DNA from 4 places in the Kitasatospora sp. NPDC058243 genome. Region 4 is predicted to be linked to each of the others. Evidence: riboswitches for the same ligand, from Rfam matches in the RefSeq annotation. Region 4 holds a riboswitch; each other region holds the start of a gene.

Region 1 (4,203 bases), on a different contig from region 4:
CCGTTTCCGGGATCGACTGGAATCGGCCGGCTGCACCGTTCCGGTCATTCCTGAGATCATGCCGGTGACCAGCATCCGGTCACTTCGGAGGATTCCGACGCTGACCACCGCCGCCATTCCCGATGAGCTTTCCGAAAGCATGCTGAAGCAGCAGGACAACCCGAAGGCCGTCCGGGCGATCGGTATCGATCACGCCACCGGAATGTGCCGGCGCCTGCTGTCCGAGGAAGTTCCCGGGCTGCATTTCATGACCATGAACTTCTCGACGGTGACGACGGAGATCTACCAGAACCTCGGGCTTCCCGGGTCCGGGTGAAACCGGCCGGGCCGCCGTCGGGGAAGCGGCCCGACCCGGCCGGGCGCCGCACGGCGTGCGGGGCCCGGCCGGGTCGCGTCACCGGTGGGTCAGCCGGCCAGCTCCGCGCGCAGGTGGCGGGCGGCGCCGACGAGGCTGTCGAGCGAGGCGCGGGTCTCCGTCCAGCCGCGGGTCTTCAGGCCGCAGTCGGGGTTGACCCAGAGCCGCTCTGCGGGGATGGCGGCCAGGCCCGCGCGCAGCAGTTCCACGGCCTCCTCGGTGCTCGGGACGCGCGGGGAGTGGATGTCCCAGACGCCCGGGCCGACCTCGCGCGGGTAGCCGGCCCCGGCGAGCTCTCCGGCGACCTCCATGTGCGAGCGGGTGGCCTCCAGCGAGATGACGTCCGCGTCGAGCTCGTCGATCGCCGTCATGATCGCGCCGAACTCGGCGTAGCACATGTGGGTGTGGACCTGGGTGTCGGCGCGGACGCCCGAGGTGGCCAGGCGGAAGGACTCGGTCGCCCACGCCAGGTACGCCGGGCGGTCGGCGGCGCGCAACGGCAGGGTCTCGCGCAGGGCCGGCTCGTCGACCTGGACGACGGCCGCGCCCGCGGCCTCCAGGTCGGTGACCTCGTCGCGCAGGGCGAGGGCGACCTGGCGGGCGGTGTCGCCGAGCGGCTGGTCGTCTCGGACGAAGGACCAGGCGAGCATCGTGACGGGGCCGGTGAGCATGCCCTTGACCGGGCGGTCGGTGAGGCCCTGCGCGTAGCGGAACCAGTCGACGGTCATCGGGTGCGGGCGGGAGATGTCCCCGGCCAGGACCGGCGGGCGCACGTACCGGGTGCCGTAGGACTGGACCCAGCCGTGCCGGGTGGCGAGGTAGCCGGTGAGCTGTTCGGCGAAGTACTGGACCATGTCGTTGCGCTCGGGCTCGCCGTGCACCAGGACGTCCAGTCCGGCCTTCTCCTGGAAGGCGATGACCTCCCGGACCTCGGTCTCCATCCGCTCCCGGTAGGCCGCCGCGTCGATCCGGCCCGCCGTGAGGTCGGCCCGCGCGACCCGCAGTTCGGAGGTCTGCGGGAACGAGCCGATGGTGGTGGTCGGCAGCAGCGGCAGGCCGAGCCGGGCACGCTGGGCCTCGGCCCGCTGCGGGTAGGCCTGGGCGCGGCGCGCGTCCGCGTCGGTGACGGCGGCGGTGCGGGCGCGCACCGCCGGGTCGTGGGTGATCGGCGAGTTGGCGCGCGAGGCGAGGTCGGCGCGGTTGGCGGCCAGGTCGGCGGCGATCGCCCCCGTACCCTCGCGCAGGCCCCGGGCCAGCAGCGCCACCTCCCTGGCCTTCTGCTGGGCGAAGGCGAGCCAGCGCAGGATCTGCGGGTCGACGTCGCGTTCGGCGGCGGCGTCCAGCGGCACGTGCAGCAGGGAGCAGGACGGCGCGACGTCGACCCGCTCGGCCAGGCCCAGCAGGGTCGCCAGGGTGGCCAGCGACTTCTCCAGGTCGTTGATCCAGATGTTGCGGCCGTCGACCACCCCGGCGACCAGCCGCTTGCCGGGCAGCCCGCCGACGGCGGCCAGGTCGTCAAGGTTCGCCGCGGCGGGCCCCGTGAAGTCCAGCGCCAGGCCCTCGACCGGGGCCTTGGCCAGCACCGGCAGGGCCTCGCCCAGGCGGTCGAAGTAGCTCGCGACCAGCAGCTTCGGACGGTCCGCCAGGCCGCCCAGCTCACGGTAGGCGCGGGCGGCGGCGTTCAGCTCGGCCGGGGTGCGGTCCTGCACCAGGGCGGGCTCGTCCAGCTGCACCCACTGCGCCCCGGCCGCCTTCAGGTCCGCCAGCAGCTGCGCGTAGACGGGCAGCAGCCGGTCCAGCAGGGTGATCGGCTGGAAGTCCTCGGCGACGCCGGGGGCGGGCTTGGCGAGCAGCAGGTAGGTGAGGGGGCCGACGAGCACGGGGCGTGCGGTGTGGCCGAGCGCCAGCGCCTCCCGGAACTCCCCGACGGCCTTGGCCGGGTTCGCGGTGAAGACGGTGTCCGGGCCGAGTTCGGGCACCAGGTAGTGGTAGTTGGTGTCGAACCACTTGGTCATCTCCAGTGGCGCGACCTCCTGGGTGCCGCGTGCCATGGCGAAGTAGCCGTCCAGCGCGTCGATTTCGACCGCATCCCGGTGCCGGGGCGGGATCGCGCCGACGGCGACCGTGGTGTCCAGCACGTGGTCGTAGAGCGAGAAGTCGCCGGTGGGCACTTCCAGGACACCGGCCCCGGCGAGCTGCGCCCAGTTCTTCCGGCGCAGGCCGACCGCCGTCTCCCGCAGGGCGTCGGCGGTGACCGTGCCCTTCCAGTAGCCCTCGACGGCCTTCTTCAGCTCCCGGCCCTGGCCCTGCCGGGGGTAGCCGTACACGGTGGCCCTGGTTGCCGCGGCTGCGGACTTCGTGGTCAAGGGACTCTCCTTCGCGAGTCTGGCTCCTCAAGTGCCCGGGGACGGGACGAGAGCGCGAAGGGATGACGAACCGGGCGGCGGCTCACGTCGATGCGCGTGCCGGACCCGCCTGGTATGGTCGCCGACCCGCCCACGAGGTCACCGGGATATCCGCACGCGGAACGGTCCGCGGGCGGGCAACGGGCAGGTCTTCGGACTCGTGGGCGCACCGGGCCTGTTGGCGTCCGGTACCTACTGGCCATCGCTTCCCAGACCCGTCCCGGGTCCAGTGCGTATGACGGCGGTCGTTCCCACTCACCGCTGCGGGGCAGTCCCGGATTCCCACCGGGTTCCCTCTTGCGACGTCCTGCCTGGCGGGCAGGACGAACCAGCTGCGTCGCCAGCTTAGGGGCAAACCGCCGGGGCCGACGCGGAATTCACGGAAGCCGTCCGCATGGTGAGACTCCCTCGCCGCTCGCGGAGCCGGTGGCGGTGCCGTTCGCGGCGGCGTTCGCGGTGTCGTTCGCGGTGACTCGTCGACCGTCCGGGGCGTCCGGGGCTTCGAAGCGCACCATGGGCTCGAAGTTGGCGCGGCGGGCCGCGCGGCGGAAGACGGTGAGGACGGCCGGGCCGACGACGAGCACGGCGGTGAAGGTGGTGACGGCCCGGCCGGTGTCCCAGCCGAGCGAGGTGGCGAGGTCGAAGAGCAGGTAGCGGTGCCACTGCTCGGTGAAGGGCAGCCCCGGCAGGTAGGCGATGGAACTGTTCGGGTCGGTGGAGAACGGCCAGAAGGAGAGGTTGAGGAGGAAGCCGAAGAGGTACCCGGAGAACGCCCCGTACGCGGCCAGCATCGCCACCTCCCAGCGCCGCCGTCGGGTTCTCGGCAGCAGCCCGGCGAGCATGCCGACGAACGCGCAGCCGAACATCTGGTACGGCATCCAGGGGCCGACGCCGCCGGTGAGCAGCGCGGAGGCGAACAGCGAGGTGCAGCCGAGGGTGAAGCCGAAGCCCGGGCCGAAGACCCGGCCGGCCAGGACGAGGAGGAAGAAGACCGTCTCCACCCCGGCGGTGCCGGCGCCGAGCGGGCGCAGTCCGGCGTTGACGGCGGACAGGACGCCGAGCATGGCGAGGGCCTTGGCGTCGATGCCGCCGGCCGCGATCTCGGCGATGACGACGGCGAGCACCAGGACCAGCAGGGCGCCGAAGATCAGCGGCGGGGCGTAGGAGGAACCGAACTTCCCGGGGGCGACGACGAACGGCCAGGTGAAGGCGACCAGGCCGATGAAGGCGGCCAGGGCCGCGACGACGCGGGCCCGGCCGGGGATCCGGACGGCGCTCACCGGGCGGCCTGCGCGGGCGCGAGGGCGGCGGCGACCTGCCGGGTGGTCAGGTAGGGCAGCGGGGCGAGGACCTTGGCGGTCTGGGGGGCGAAGGTGGGCGAGGCGACGATGACCTCGGCGGTGGGACCGTCGGCGACGATCTCGCCCTCGGCCATCACCACCA
Region 2 (4,203 bases), on a different contig from region 4:
GTCGCCGTAGCGGTCGATCATCCAGGCGACCATGTTGTGGATGGACAGGTAGGCGGCGATGGACGGGCAGCCGGTGGCCAGCGCCTCGAACACCAGCACGCCGTCGGCGCGGGTGAGCCCGGAGCCGCCGGACTCCTCGCGGACGTAGACACCGGCCAGGCCGACGTCCGCCGCCTTGCGCAGCACGTCCACCGGGAAGTGCTTGGCCTGGTCCCACGCGACCGCGTTCGGCGCCAGGTGTTCGCGGGCGAAGGCCCGGGTGGTCGCCGCGATGGCGAGCTGGTCCTCTGTGAGGTCGTGCACGGCGCCCTCAGCCCATCGTCGGGATGGTGAAGCTCGCGCCCTCCTTGACCCCGGAGGGCCAGCGCGAGGTGACGGTGCGGGTGCGGGTGTAGAAGCGGATCGAGTCCGGCCCGTGCTGGTTGAGGTCGCCGAACCCGGAGCGCTTCCAGCCGCCGAAGGTGTGGTACGCGACCGGCACGGGGATCGGCACGTTGACGCCGACCATGCCGGTGTTCACCCGGCGGGCGAAGTCCCGCGCCGTGTCGCCGTCCCGGGTGTAGACGGCCACGCCGTTGCCGAACTCGTGCTCGCCGGGCAGGCGCAGCGCCTCCTCGTAGTCGGCGGCGCGGAGCACGGTCAGGACGGGGCCGAAGATCTCCTCCCGGTAGATCCGCATGTCGGGCGTGACGCGGTCGAACAGCGAGGCGCCGAGGAAGTAGCCGTCCTCGTGCCCCTCCAGCCGGAAGTCCCGCCCGTCGACGACGAGTTCGGCGCCCTCCTCGACCCCGAGGTCCAGGTAGCCGCGGACCCGCTCCAGCGCGTCGGCGCCGACCAGCGGGCCGAAGTCCGCCGCCGGGTCGTCCGAGCGCCCGACCTTCAACGCGGCGATCCGCTCGACCAGTTTGGCCACCAGGGCGTCGGCGGTCTCCTCCCCCACCGGGACGGCCACCGAGATCGCCATGCAGCGCTCGCCGGCCGAGCCGTAGCCGGCGCCGATCAGCGCGTCCGCGGCCTGGTCGAGGTCGGCGTCCGGCATCACGACCAGGTGGTTCTTGGCGCCGCCGAAGCACTGCGCCCGCTTCCCGTGCGCGGCGGCGGTGGCGTACACGTACTGGGCGATCGGTGTGGAGCCGACGAACCCGACCGCCTGCACCCGCGGGTCCTCCAGCAGGGTGTCGACGGCCTCCTTGCCGCCGTTGACCACGTTCAGCACGCCCGGCGGCAGCCCGGCCTCCAGGAACAGCTCGGCGAGGCGCAGCGGCACCGAGGGGTCGCGCTCCGAGGGCTTGAGGACGAAGGCGTTGCCGCAGGCGATGGCGGGTGCGGCCTTCCAGAGCGGGATCATCGCGGGGAAGTTGAACGGCGTGATGCCCGCGACCACGCCGAGCGGCTGGCGCATCGAGTACACGTCGATGCCGGTGCCCGCGTTGTCGCTGAACTCGCCCTTCAGCAGGTGCGGGATGCCGGCGGCGAACTCCACGACCTCCAGGCCGCGTTGGATGTCCCCGTGGGCGTCGGCCACGGTCTTGCCGTGCTCGGCGGACAGCAGCCGGGCCAGTTCCTCCTTCTCCTGCTCGACGAGTTGGAGGAAGCGCAGCAGGACGCGGGCGCGCCGCTGCGGGTTCCACGCGGCCCATGCGGGCTGGGCCTGCGCGGCGTCGGCGATCACCGCCTCGACCTCGGCCCGGCTCGCCAGCGGCACCCGGGCCTGCACCCGGCCGGTGTTGGGGTCGTACACGTCGCCGAAGCGACCGGAGGTGCCGGCGGTGGGCTTGCCGGCGACGAAGTGGGTCAGTTCTCGGACCATCGGGTTCCTTCTCTCGACAGGGGTGGGGAGAGGAGGAGGATCGGAGGCCGCCGCCGGTCGGCGGGCGCACGGTGGTGCGCCCCGCGACACGGGCGTGCGGCGGCGGAACGGAACGTCAGGGCGTCGGGGCCCCGGCGGCCGTGGGCACGGGACGACCAGGAGCGGCAGTGGAGCGGGAGCAGCCCGGAGTCATGCGTGTCGTCTCCATCCTCGTGGAAAACACGGAACACCCGCGGCCGGTATCCTGACTCCCGGATCACCGCACGCCCCCAGGCCTTCCCGGCTGGCTGCCAGTGGCCTTCATCTGCGAGGACGAACTCCCCGGTCACAGTGGCGGGACCGTGCCGGACTCACACCGGCTTCCCTGACACCGCGGACCTGCCGTCGACCATATAGTTGGACGTCCTAGTAAGTCCAGAGGCCCGCACGCGCGTTGCGCCATCGGCTTTCCACCGCGCCGAGCGGCACGTGACCGGACGGTGTCCGCAAATCAGGCGCCCGGCAGCGCGGGGCCACGAGCCCGTAAAGTTAGCTGAGGCACACCTAAGCAACACAGGCCGGGCCCATCTTCGCCATACCGGCGCGGGCAGGCCTCGGCCGCCGACCGCTGTCGGCGCCGGAGGTGCGCCTGCCGGGAGTGTGCCTTCCGGGAGTGTCGGGACAGGGAGAACGATGTGAGGGTCGGTCGGGACGCCAGGCGTCCGCACGGGGAACTGGTCGCGGACGTGCTGGCGGTGTTGTGGGCGGCCGGCGAGCCGCTGACCGCCCAGCAGGTCAAGGAGGCGCTGGACCACGGGCTGGCCCGCACCACCGTGACGACGATCCTCACGCGCCTGCACGAGAAGGGGACCCTGGTCCGCAGCCGCCCCGCGCGGTCCTTCGCCTACGCCCCGGTGGAGGACGCCGCCGGACTGGCGGCCGGGCGCATGCGCCGGGAGTTGGAGAAGGAACCCCAGCGGGACCTCGTGCTGAAGCGGTTCGTCTCCTCCCTGTCCGAGGACGACGAGGACGTGCTGCGCCGCCTGCTCCTCGATGCCCAGACCGAGGCCGAGGCCCAGACCGGGGCCCAGACCGGGGCCAGGGCCGCGACCGCGGCGGACTCCGGCAGGCCCGGGCCCGAGGACGACGCATGGGCCTGATCCTGACGGTCGTCGCCCTGGCCCTGCTGCTCCCCTGGGCCGCGGCGCCCGCCGCACGCCGCTTGGCCCTGCTGCTCCCTCCGCGCGAGGCCTCGCTCGTACTCACGGGCGCGGCCGTCCTGCTGGCGGGCGGCACCGTCGCGGCACTCGCCGGGCTGTTCCACGTCCCGTTCCTGGCAGGCCTGGAGCACCTGCCGCTGTCCGGCGTCGTCGCCCGGTGGCCGGCCGTGGTGCCGGTGTCCTGCGCTGCCGGGGCCGCGCTGGCCGTCCAGGCCGTACGGCTGACGCTGCGGTGGCGCGGGCACCGCGTGCTCCTCGCCCGCGCCTGGGGCCTGACCGCTGATGCGACGAGCGACGGCGACCTGCTCGTGGTCGCGGGCAAGGACGCCGAGGCCTTCGCCCTGCCCGGCCACCGGGGGCGCCCCGGCCGCGTCGTCGTCTCGGCCGGCATGCTGAGCGCGCTGGGCCCGGCGGAGCGCGCGGTGCTCCTCGCCCACGAGCGCGCCCACCTGCGCGGGCGCCACCACCTGCTGTCCGCCGCCGTCGACCTCGCCGCCGCCGTACACCCGGCGCTGGCCCGGCTGCGGGCCGACCTCGACTACCACCTGGAACGCTGGGCCGACGAGCAGGCCGCCGCCGCGGTCGCCGACCGGCGCACCGCCGCGACCGCCATCGCCCGGGCGGCCCTGGCCGGATCGCCGTCCGCCCGCCGAACCGCCGGGCCCCTGCTGTCCGTGAACACCGGCCCCGTGCCCCAGCGCGTCCAGGCCCTCCTGGGCCCCGCACCCGCCCGCCCGACCGGCCGCAGGGCGCACGCCGCCGTCGCCCTGGTCGCCGCCGTCACGGTCGCGGCCCTGCTCGGCGTGGCCTTGGCCTACGGGCTGCACGAGTACGTCGAGTACGCGGCCCGGACCCTGAGGGCTCACGGCCCGGTCTGACGACATCGATGTAGACCAACCGTGCGGGTCCGGCTATGGTGAGGCTCGGCTTACCCGTGCGGGTCTTGGCGCAGCCGCCCGCCCGCCGGCGATCAGAGGCCGCGTTCACTCCGGCCTCCGGGCTCGGCATCCCCGCGCGGGTGCCGCCACCATGGCCCCGGTCCGAGAACACGGCGGCCACCGGACGATGGGACCTGGCGTGTACGACGGGAGGACGGGCTCGACGAGCCCCTTCGAACAGACCGTCTACCTCCTGTCGACGGCCGGCAGGGCGGTCGACCGGCTGCTGGCCGACCGGCTCGACGCGAGGGGAATG
Region 3 (4,203 bases), on a different contig from region 4:
GTGGCGGTGGTGCCGTCCAGGGTGATCTTCCAGGTGGAGGAGCCGCTGTTGGCGGTGCCGTTGATCGCGGTGACGGCGCCGGTGCCGGAGGACGGGGTGACGGCGGTGACGCAGCCGGCGGGGGTCGCGGATGCGGCGGCGTCGAGGACGTCGCCGAGGGTTGCGGTGGTGCCGGTCGGGGTGAGGGTGACGGCGCAGACCTTGAGGGGGTTGGTGCCGTCGTCGATGACCAGCGCGAGCTTGGCGGCGGTGCCGGGGACGAAGGTGGTGGCGGCGGCCCAGGCCGGCTCGCCGGCGGTGGTCGGGGCCGGCGGGGTGGCGGTGAAGCCGGCGCCGGCGACGGCGCGCAGGCCGTCGACGGAGGCGTAGGGGGAGGGGGTGGTGTCGGTGGGCAGGTACTTGAAGCCGCCGCCGGGCTTGAACTGCTGGGCGATCAGGAAGTCGACGGGGCTCTTGCCGGTGCCGCTGGTGAAGTCGGCGCCCTGGGGGTTGATGCCGCAGGCGTTGAGGCCGGAGACGGCCCAGCCGTTGGAGTCGGTGTTGACGCCGAACATGGCGTTGAAGGCGCCGGAGGCGGTGAGCTTGCCCTTGAGGAAGTTCTTGGCGGCGACGATCGCCGGGTCGGTGGCGGGGACGCCCCCGGTGCAGAGCGAGGCCATGGCGGCGCCGGTCATGTCGATGTCGCTGCCTTGGGCGAGGGCGTTCGGGTCGCCTGCGGCCTTGCTGAAGTTCCAGCCGCCGTCGTTGTGCTGGTTGGCGCGCACCGCCGTGACGGAGGCGTCGAGCAGCGGCTGCGGGACGCGGGGGTTGCCGGCCTGGGTCTTGGCGCCCGCGAGGGCGAGGAGGCCGAAGACGGTGCCGTTGAAGTTGGCGGACGGGCCGTAGTAGCCGAGTTCGGCGGTCTGCCAGTAGGTGGCGAGGTCGGCGACGAGGTTGCGGCCCGGGCCGACCCGGGCGGGGTCGATGCCGGCGGCGTAGGCGTTGAGGATGCCGCGCTCGTAGTCCGTGACGACCGGTGAGGCGCTCGGCCAGCCGGGGGCGGCGAGTTGGCCGCGGTACACCAGGCGGGCGTTCTTGGTGGGGTCGCCGCCGGGGGTGACGTCGGCGGCGGCCGTGCCGGCGGCCGCGAGTGCGCTGAACGCCCACTCGTTGGAGAGCCCGCCGCCGGTGACGTAGCTGCCGTCGGCGGCCTGGAGCGACTTCAGGTAGGTGACGCCGGTGCTCTTCGAGGTGGCTATCTGGGTGGGGCTGGCCGTCGCGTGGGCGGGGACGGCGGAGAGCAGGAGTGCGCCGGCCGTCAGGGCGACGGAGGCGGCGCGGGAGGGGGCGGTCCGCGAGGAGGTGGTCTGCGAGGGGGTGGTTCGCGAGGGGGCGAGGAGGGACACGGGACAGGCTCCTTGGGGTGGCGGGCGCCGACCCTGCCCCGGAGTTCCGGCGTCCGTTCAAGGGCGCGCGACTGCCGGAGCGGTCGCCGCCCGGATCGCGTGGGCCGGCTTTCGCCATGGTGCGCGGCCGGGCGGGCATTCGGGCTCAGGGCGGCACGATGGCCACCCCACACCGCTGCGCGTCAGCCCCGGATTCGCACCGGGTTCCCCCGCTCGGCCACCGCGGACGCTACCGCACGGCGCACCGGCGCACGAGGTGGTGTGATCGACATGACGACCCGTTGACTCCTGTTCTACCGGCGTGGTCTGATGAACCGATTTTTTGCCCTCGGCATTCAGGGGAAGCCGGTCCAACTCCGGCGCTGACCCGCAACCGTGGACCCACCTGTGGTGGGTGAGCCGGAATGCCTGGACCGGGGGCCTGTTCACAGAGCACTTGCGTCGTCGCGGACTACGACGCGGTCCGGACGGTCCCTGCCCAGGAGACCGTCGGCTGCGCCGTTGCGTCCCGCGTCGACCGACCAGGGAGTCGTCGTGAGGGTCAGCAGCAGTCGCACACGTCACAGGAACCGGGACCTCGCCTCCGTGGTGGTCGCCGGTGCTGTCGCGGTCGCCGCCTGCGGAAGCGTCCTGTTCGGGCGCCCCGGCACCGCGGCCGCCGACCCGATCGAGCAGTGCACGGCGACGACGGGCGCGATCGTCGCCGTCGACTTCACCCACTGGGGCGGCGGCGTCGTCCGGGGCTGCGACGCCCACCCCACGACCGGGATGAACCTGCTGCACGCCGCCGGCTTCACCACCGCCGGAACCGAGCACGACGGACCCGCCTTCATCTGCCGCCTCGGAACCGGGACCTTCAACAGCGGCACCCAGTACCCGACGCCGGCCGAGGAACCCTGCGTCAACACCCCGCAGGCCACCGCGTACTGGTCGTACTGGATCGCCGAACCCGGCCAACAGGCCTGGTCCTACAGCCGGTTCGGCGCCGGGACGCAGAAGCCCAAGCCCGGCGAGGTCGAGGCCTGGGTGTACGGCGGCACCGACATCGGCGGCACCAGCGGGGCACCGGGCTTCACCCCGGACTCCGTGAGAGCGAAGAGCGGTGGTTCGTCGGCTTCGCCGTCCGCCTCGCCATCCGCCTCGCTGTCACCCTCGGCGACCCCGACCCCGACCCCGACCCCGACCCCGACTCCGACACCGACCCCGACTCCGACCGGGCCGACCTCGACCGGGCCGTCCGCCACCGGTGACCCGGCGGCCGCCGTGGCCTGGCTGGCCCGCCAACTCGTCGGCGGCGACCACATGGAGAACTGGGCCGTCGAGGGGCCGGACTACCCCCGGACCGCCCTCACCGCCATCGCCCTCGCCGCCGCCGGCACGCAGGACCCGGCGCTGCGCAGGACGACCGCCTTCCTCGCCGCCCACACCGACGCCTTCCTGTACCCCGACGGACCGGCCGGCCAGCCCGATGCGAGGGCCGCCGCACTGCTGGCCCTCGTCGCCGAGAGCGCCGGCAGCGATCCCCGGGCCTTCGGCGGCCGGGACCTGATCGCCGCGCTCACCGGCCACGTCTGCACGGCGGCGGGGGAGAACGGCAGGTGCACCGCCGCCGGGGACTTCCTCGGCGCGGCCTCGCCCTGGGTCCAGTCCCTCGGCGTCATCGCCCTCCAACGCGCCGGTGTCACGCCACCCGCCCCGGCGCTCGCCCGCTTCACGGCGCTCCAGTGCGCCGACGGCGGGGTGGCCGGATCGATGATCGTCGCCGGCGAGCACTGCGAGTCCGACCCGCTCACCACCGGCCTCGCGGTGCTCGCCCTTCGCACGGCCGCCGGGTACGAGACGGCGGCGAAGAAGGCTTCGGACCAGCTCGCGGCCGGACAGCAGGCCGACGGATCCCTGCTCCCGTACCTCGGCGCCCCCGGCGACACCATCAGCACCGCGAGCGCGGCCCAGGCGTTCAAGGCCACCGGACAGGACACCCGCCGGGCCGCCGCCACGGCCTGGCTCGCCGCCCGGCAGGGCGCGGACGGCGGCTTCGGCCCCGACGCGTCGACCACCGACCCGGACCCGGCCGCCACCGAGCAGGCGATCCTGGCCCTGACCGGCACCGACCTCACCAGCGTCCGGCACAACCCGGACGCCACCACCCCGCCGACGACGCCCGCCACCACGAAGCCCGCCGGAAGAACCCCCGACGCCGCCAAGGGCAGCGCCTACCTCACCGACCCGTCCCGCCTGATCAACGGCCGCTACTACGAGGGCTTCCCGGCCTTCGCCGACTTCGGTCTCACCATCGACGGCGCCTACGCCCTCGCGGCCACCGGCACCGACGACGCCGCGCTGCGCAGGATCGTCGACTTCCTGGACCAGCCGGGCAAGGACGCCGGTGAGCGCACCGTCAACGACTGGACCGGCATCGGCACCGAGTACGCAGGCGGCGGCTCGATCGGAAAGGAGGCGCTGCTCGCCGAGGCGGTCGGCCGCAACCCGCGCGCCTTCGGCGGCCACGACCTGATCGCCGCCCTGGCCGCCCTCGTGTGCACCAAGGCCGACCAGAGCACCGGCTGCGCGGCGCCCGGCAACTACACCTACGCCACCTCGGTGTTCTCCCAGGCGCTCGGCATCATGGCCCAGCTCCGGGCCGGGGACTCGACGAACGCCGCTCCCGCGATCGCCTACCTGAAGGGCCTCCAGCACCAGGACGGCTCCTGGCCGAGCCTGATCCCCGCCACCGGTGACTCCGACGTGGACAGCACGGCGATGGCCGTCATGGCCCTCGCCCTCGTGCCGGGGGACGAGGCCGCGCGGGCCGTCGACC
Region 4 (4,203 bases):
TGCCGCGGACCGCCGACACCGCCGAGGCGGCGTGCGGCACGGGCGACAGGCCCGAACCGTCCGTGCCACCCACCCGGCGCTCGTCCAGACCCCGGCGCAGCAGCTCCAGCAGTTCGCCGTCCGACACCGGACCGGCCACCAGGTGCAGGAACGACAGCAACTGCGGCGCCTGGTCCACCGCCTGGCCGGCCAGCACCGCGAACACGCCCCGCAGAGCGGCCGGCGGCACCGGGGCCAGCAGCGTCCAGGCGTCGAACAGCGCCGACCAGCCGCGGACCACCGCCTCGTCGTCATGCTCCCAGGCGTGCAGGCGCCAGCCCGGGACCGCACCGCCGTCCCTGGCCTCCACCAGGCCGACCAGCAGTGCCTGCCCCCACGCCTTGGCGGCGGCGCCGACCGTCATGGCCAGCGCCCGACCCGCCGCACGGGCGTCGTCGGGCAGCAGCTCGCCCCGCTTGTCGACCTCTTCCAGGTCCCCCGCCCAGCGGGCGATCCGGACGGCGTCCACCAGCATCCGGCGGGCCAGCGGCGCCAGCTCGGCCGGCGCGGGAAAGCCCTCCGGTACGGGAACCCTCCCCCGACCGGGCGCCGCAGCGGGCCCTCGTCGGCGGGGTACCCCGGCCCCGCCCGGCTTGCCGGCGGCGGGCCGGTGGGCCGTACCGGGGAGACGGGTCACCGTCGCACCAGTACCGATCGTCGGAGGGAGCGGGGCATCACGGTCGCGCGGATTCCGAGACGTCACGTCGAGCAGTCTTCCCCTTGTACCGGCCTTCTGTCACATCCGGTTGGCTGTACGGACGGGCGGCCGTCGACGGCGCCTCCCCAAGATCGGGCAACAATCGGGCAACAGAGGCAAACCGCCTGGCCGGAAACAGGTGGCGGGGGCATGCCATCCCGGCTCAACCCTTGCGGCGGCGGTCGCGCTACCCGCCCGACCGGTCACACTCCGTGGCTGACGGGTGAGGTCCGGGTTTCGTACAGAGGCCCTGTCGGTGTGACTTCTCGTGCGGGGGGGGGCTGGGTTCAGAGAAGGGGGGTGAGCCAGCGGCGGAGGAGTTCGGTGTAGTGGGTGGGGGCGGAGTTCCAGAGGGTGGCGTGGTCGGCGCCCGGGAAAGGCCGGAGGCTGACCACGCCGGGGCGGGCGGCGGCGAGGCGCTCGGCGGCGCGGAAGGGGGCGACCTGATCGTCGGGGCTGTGCAGGAGGAGGGTGGGGACGCGCAGGTCGGCGCCCTCGGCGATGCGGCTGAAGTCGGCGAGGTCGACGCCGGTGCGGCCCTCGGCCGCGAGGGCGCCGAGCTCGGCGGCGGCGCCGGTGTAGCCGGCCCGGGCGGCGCCGCGGCGGGCGGTGGCGGGCAGGTCGAGGACCGGCGAGTCCAGGACGAGGCCGCTGATGGCATGGGCCCAGGCGGAGCGGGAGGCCGTCTGGAGGGCCATGGTGGCGCCGAGGGACCAGCCGTACAGGATGACCCGGCCGGCGCCGCTGTCGAGGGCGAGCCGGACCGCCGACTCGACGTCGCGCCACTCGGTCTCGCCGAAGTGGCCGAGCCCGTCCGGCGAGGCGGGGGCGCCCTGGTCGCCCCGGTAGGTGACGGCGAGGGCGGGCAGGGCGAGGCGGTCGAGGACGGGGAGGATCGGGAGGGTCTGCTGCCGGTCGGCGCCGGGGCCGTGGACGAGGATCACCCAGGTGCCGCGTTTGCCGTCGAGGCGCCAGGCGGGGAGGGCGCCGAGTTCGCCGTCGGCGGCGGTGTCGGTGAAGGGGAGGCCGAGCGCCTCCGTGGGGTCGCCGAGGTGGACGCGGGGGGTGAAGCGGACCTCGGTGCCGGGGGTGAGGGTGCCCCGGTCGGCGCGGACGAGGCGACGGGTGACACCGTTCTCGTCGCTGTGCAGGACGTCCTCGACGACGGCGTGGCCGTGGTCGTCCCACTCCACGGCCCATCGGCCGGGGCGCAGGCTCTCGGGGCGGCGGTTGAAGGTGATCCGGCCCGCGGCGAGGCTCCGCACCAGGACGGGGCCCGACTCCCGGACGGCGCTCGCCGGGTGGACCAGCCGTTCGGAGGCCCGACGGCCGATCACCAGGACGGCGGCCCCGGCGCCGACGACGGCGGCCGCCACGACGGCCGCGGTTCCCCAACGCATATCGCTCCCCGCTCTGCTGGTCTTGGCTGGTCTTGGACCGGACGGTGTCCGGGCGGTGTCCGGGCGCTGCTCGGACGGTGTTCGGGCACCAGTTCACCGGGGGGCCGCGCGGGCGGCCACCGGGCTGGGCCGTCCGGGGTACGGCGGGGCGTCGGGCGGGGCGGGCGTCAGGCGGGCCTCGGGCGGGCGAGAACGGCACCGGCGACAGGGCTCCGAGGTGTGACCAACCCCTCCGTGACCTCGGTTGACTCCCGGTTCGGCCGCGTGATGGGATCCTGGGGCCAAACGGAGGCATGCAGAGGAAGCCGGTGCGAGTCCGGCGCGGTCCCGCCACTGTCACCGGGGAGCACGCTCGGAACATTGCCACGGCGGACCGTCAGAAGCCGCTGGAAGGCCCGGGGGTGCGTCCGACCCGGAAGCCAGGAGACTCTCGCCCCCGGTACGTCGATCCAGGGCGCGGACCCTGAGTGAGGACACGCACGCGATGCAGGCTGCCCCGACCCGCCGGACCCCACGCGGCCTTCCGCCGAACCCGCCGTGCGCCCGCTGACCCGCGCCGCCGCGTTCGCGCTCGGCGCCGCCGCGGGCTTCGCCGCGGACGCCCGCTTCGCCGACCCCCGGCGCGGCCACCCGGTGGCCGTCTTCGGCGGCGCGGCGACCCGGCTGGAGCGGCGGGTGTGGCAGGACGACCGGGTGGCCGGCGCCGGGTACACGGCGCTGTGCGTGGGCGCGGTCGCGGCCGGCGCGGTGGCCCTGGACCGTACGGTGGGCCGGCGTCCGCTGGGCCGGGCCGCGCTGGCGGCCGCCGCGACCTGGACGGTGCTGGGCGGCACCTCGCTGACCCGGGAGGCGCGCACCATCGGCCGGTCGCTGGCCACGGGCGACCTGACGGCCGCGCGGGAACGGCTGCCGCACCTGTGCGGGCGGGATCCGAGCGCGCTGGACGGGCCGCAGATCGCCCGCGCGGTGGTCGAGTCGGTCGCCGAGAACACGGCGGACGCCGTGGTGAACGCGCTGGTCTGGGGCACGCTGGCGGGCACGCCGGGGCTGCTGGCGTTCCGCGCGGTGAACACGCTGGACGCGATGGTCGGCCACCGCTCGCCGCGGTACGCCCGGTTCGGCTGGGCCTCGGCCCGGCTGGACGACGTGGCGGGCTGGCCGGGCGCCCGGCTGACGGCGCTGCTCACGGTGGCCGCCGCGCCGCAGCCGAAAACGGCCTGGCGGGTCTGGCGGCGGGACGGTTCGGCGCACCCGAGCCCGAACGCGGGCCAGGCGGAGGCGGCCTTCGCGGGCGCGGTGGGCGTCCGGCTGGGCGGGACCCTCCAGTACGGGGAGCGGGTGGAGCACCGGCCGGTGCTGGGCGCGGAGTTGCGCCCGGTGACGGTGGACGACATCGAGCGGGCCTGCGTGCTCTCCCGGCGGGTGGGCGCGCTGGCCCTGGGTACGACGGTCGCGGGGCACGTCGCGCTGCGCTTGCTGACGACACGGTGGAGGGGAAGGGCATGAGCAACGCACTGCTGGTCGCCGGGACGACCTCGGACGCGGGCAAGAGTGTGGTGACCGCGGGCATCTGCCGCTGGCTGGCCCGGCAGGGGGTGCGGGTCGCGCCGTTCAAGGCGCAGAACATGTCGCTGAACTCCTTCGTCACCGCCGACGGCGCCGAGATCGGCCGGGCGCAGGCGATGCAGGCGCAGGCGGCCCGGGTGGAGCCGGAGGCGGCGATGAACCCGGTGCTGCTGAAGCCGGGCGCGGACGGCCGCAGCCAGGTGGTGCTGCTGGGCCGGCCGGTCGCCGAGGTGGGCGCGCTGGACTACCGCGAGCGCAAGCCCGTCCTGCTGGAACGGTCGCTGGAGTGCCTGGCGGATCTGCGCCGCCGCTACGAGGTGGTGGTCTGCGAGGGCGCCGGTTCGCCCGCCGAGATCAACCTGCGGGACCGGGACATCGCCAACATGGGCCTGGCGACGGCCGCCGGGCTGCCGGTGGTGGTGGTCGGGGACATCGACCGCGGCGGCGTCTTCGCGGCGATGTACGGGACGCTGGCGCTGCTGTCGGCGCAGGACCAGCGGC

Evidence for each region. Region 4 has a riboswitch for cobalamin ahead of ACFVX9_RS07530 (cobalamin biosynthesis protein). Riboswitches for the same ligand answer to the same signal wherever they lie in the genome.
Region 1: it holds a riboswitch for cobalamin, as region 4 does, so the genes downstream of both, metE (5-methyltetrahydropteroyltriglutamate--homocysteine S-methyltransferase) here and ACFVX9_RS07530 (cobalamin biosynthesis protein) in region 4, are expected to answer to the same signal.
Region 2: it holds a riboswitch for cobalamin, as region 4 does, so the genes downstream of both, ACFVX9_RS09760 (CoA-acylating methylmalonate-semialdehyde dehydrogenase) here and ACFVX9_RS07530 (cobalamin biosynthesis protein) in region 4, are expected to answer to the same signal.
Region 3: it holds a riboswitch for cobalamin, as region 4 does, so the genes downstream of both, ACFVX9_RS09805 (prenyltransferase/squalene oxidase repeat-containing protein) here and ACFVX9_RS07530 (cobalamin biosynthesis protein) in region 4, are expected to answer to the same signal.

What each region holds. Positions count from the first base shown of each region.
Region 1 is NZ_JBHVWW010000010.1:44,913-49,115, reverse strand. It holds gene metF (methylenetetrahydrofolate reductase [NAD(P)H]) at 1-316, shown strand, start outside; gene metE (5-methyltetrahydropteroyltriglutamate--homocysteine S-methyltransferase) at 406-2,721, opposite strand; cobalamin riboswitch at 2,886-3,108, opposite strand; gene ACFVX9_RS09825 (ECF transporter S component) at 3,138-4,040, opposite strand; gene ACFVX9_RS09820 (ABC transporter ATP-binding protein) at 4,037-4,203, opposite strand, start outside.
Region 2 is NZ_JBHVWW010000010.1:25,003-29,205, reverse strand. It holds gene ACFVX9_RS09765 (acyl-CoA dehydrogenase family protein) at 1-303, opposite strand, end outside; gene ACFVX9_RS09760 (CoA-acylating methylmalonate-semialdehyde dehydrogenase) at 311-1,810, opposite strand; cobalamin riboswitch at 2,027-2,218, opposite strand; gene ACFVX9_RS09755 (BlaI/MecI/CopY family transcriptional regulator) at 2,485-2,949, shown strand; gene ACFVX9_RS09750 (M48 family metalloprotease) at 2,940-3,887, shown strand; gene ACFVX9_RS09745 (MarR family winged helix-turn-helix transcriptional regulator) at 4,087-4,203, shown strand, end outside.
Region 3 is NZ_JBHVWW010000010.1:35,974-40,176, forward strand. It holds gene ACFVX9_RS09800 (hypothetical protein) at 1-1,301, opposite strand, end outside; cobalamin riboswitch at 1,519-1,595, opposite strand; cobalamin riboswitch at 1,673-1,816, shown strand; gene ACFVX9_RS09805 (prenyltransferase/squalene oxidase repeat-containing protein) at 1,920-4,203, shown strand, end outside.
Region 4 is NZ_JBHVWW010000007.1:72,973-77,175, forward strand. It holds gene ACFVX9_RS07520 (hypothetical protein) at 1-676, opposite strand, end outside; gene ACFVX9_RS07525 (alpha/beta hydrolase family protein) at 1,024-2,136, opposite strand; cobalamin riboswitch at 2,434-2,566, shown strand; gene ACFVX9_RS07530 (cobalamin biosynthesis protein) at 2,674-3,642, shown strand; gene ACFVX9_RS07535 (cobyric acid synthase) at 3,639-4,203, shown strand, end outside.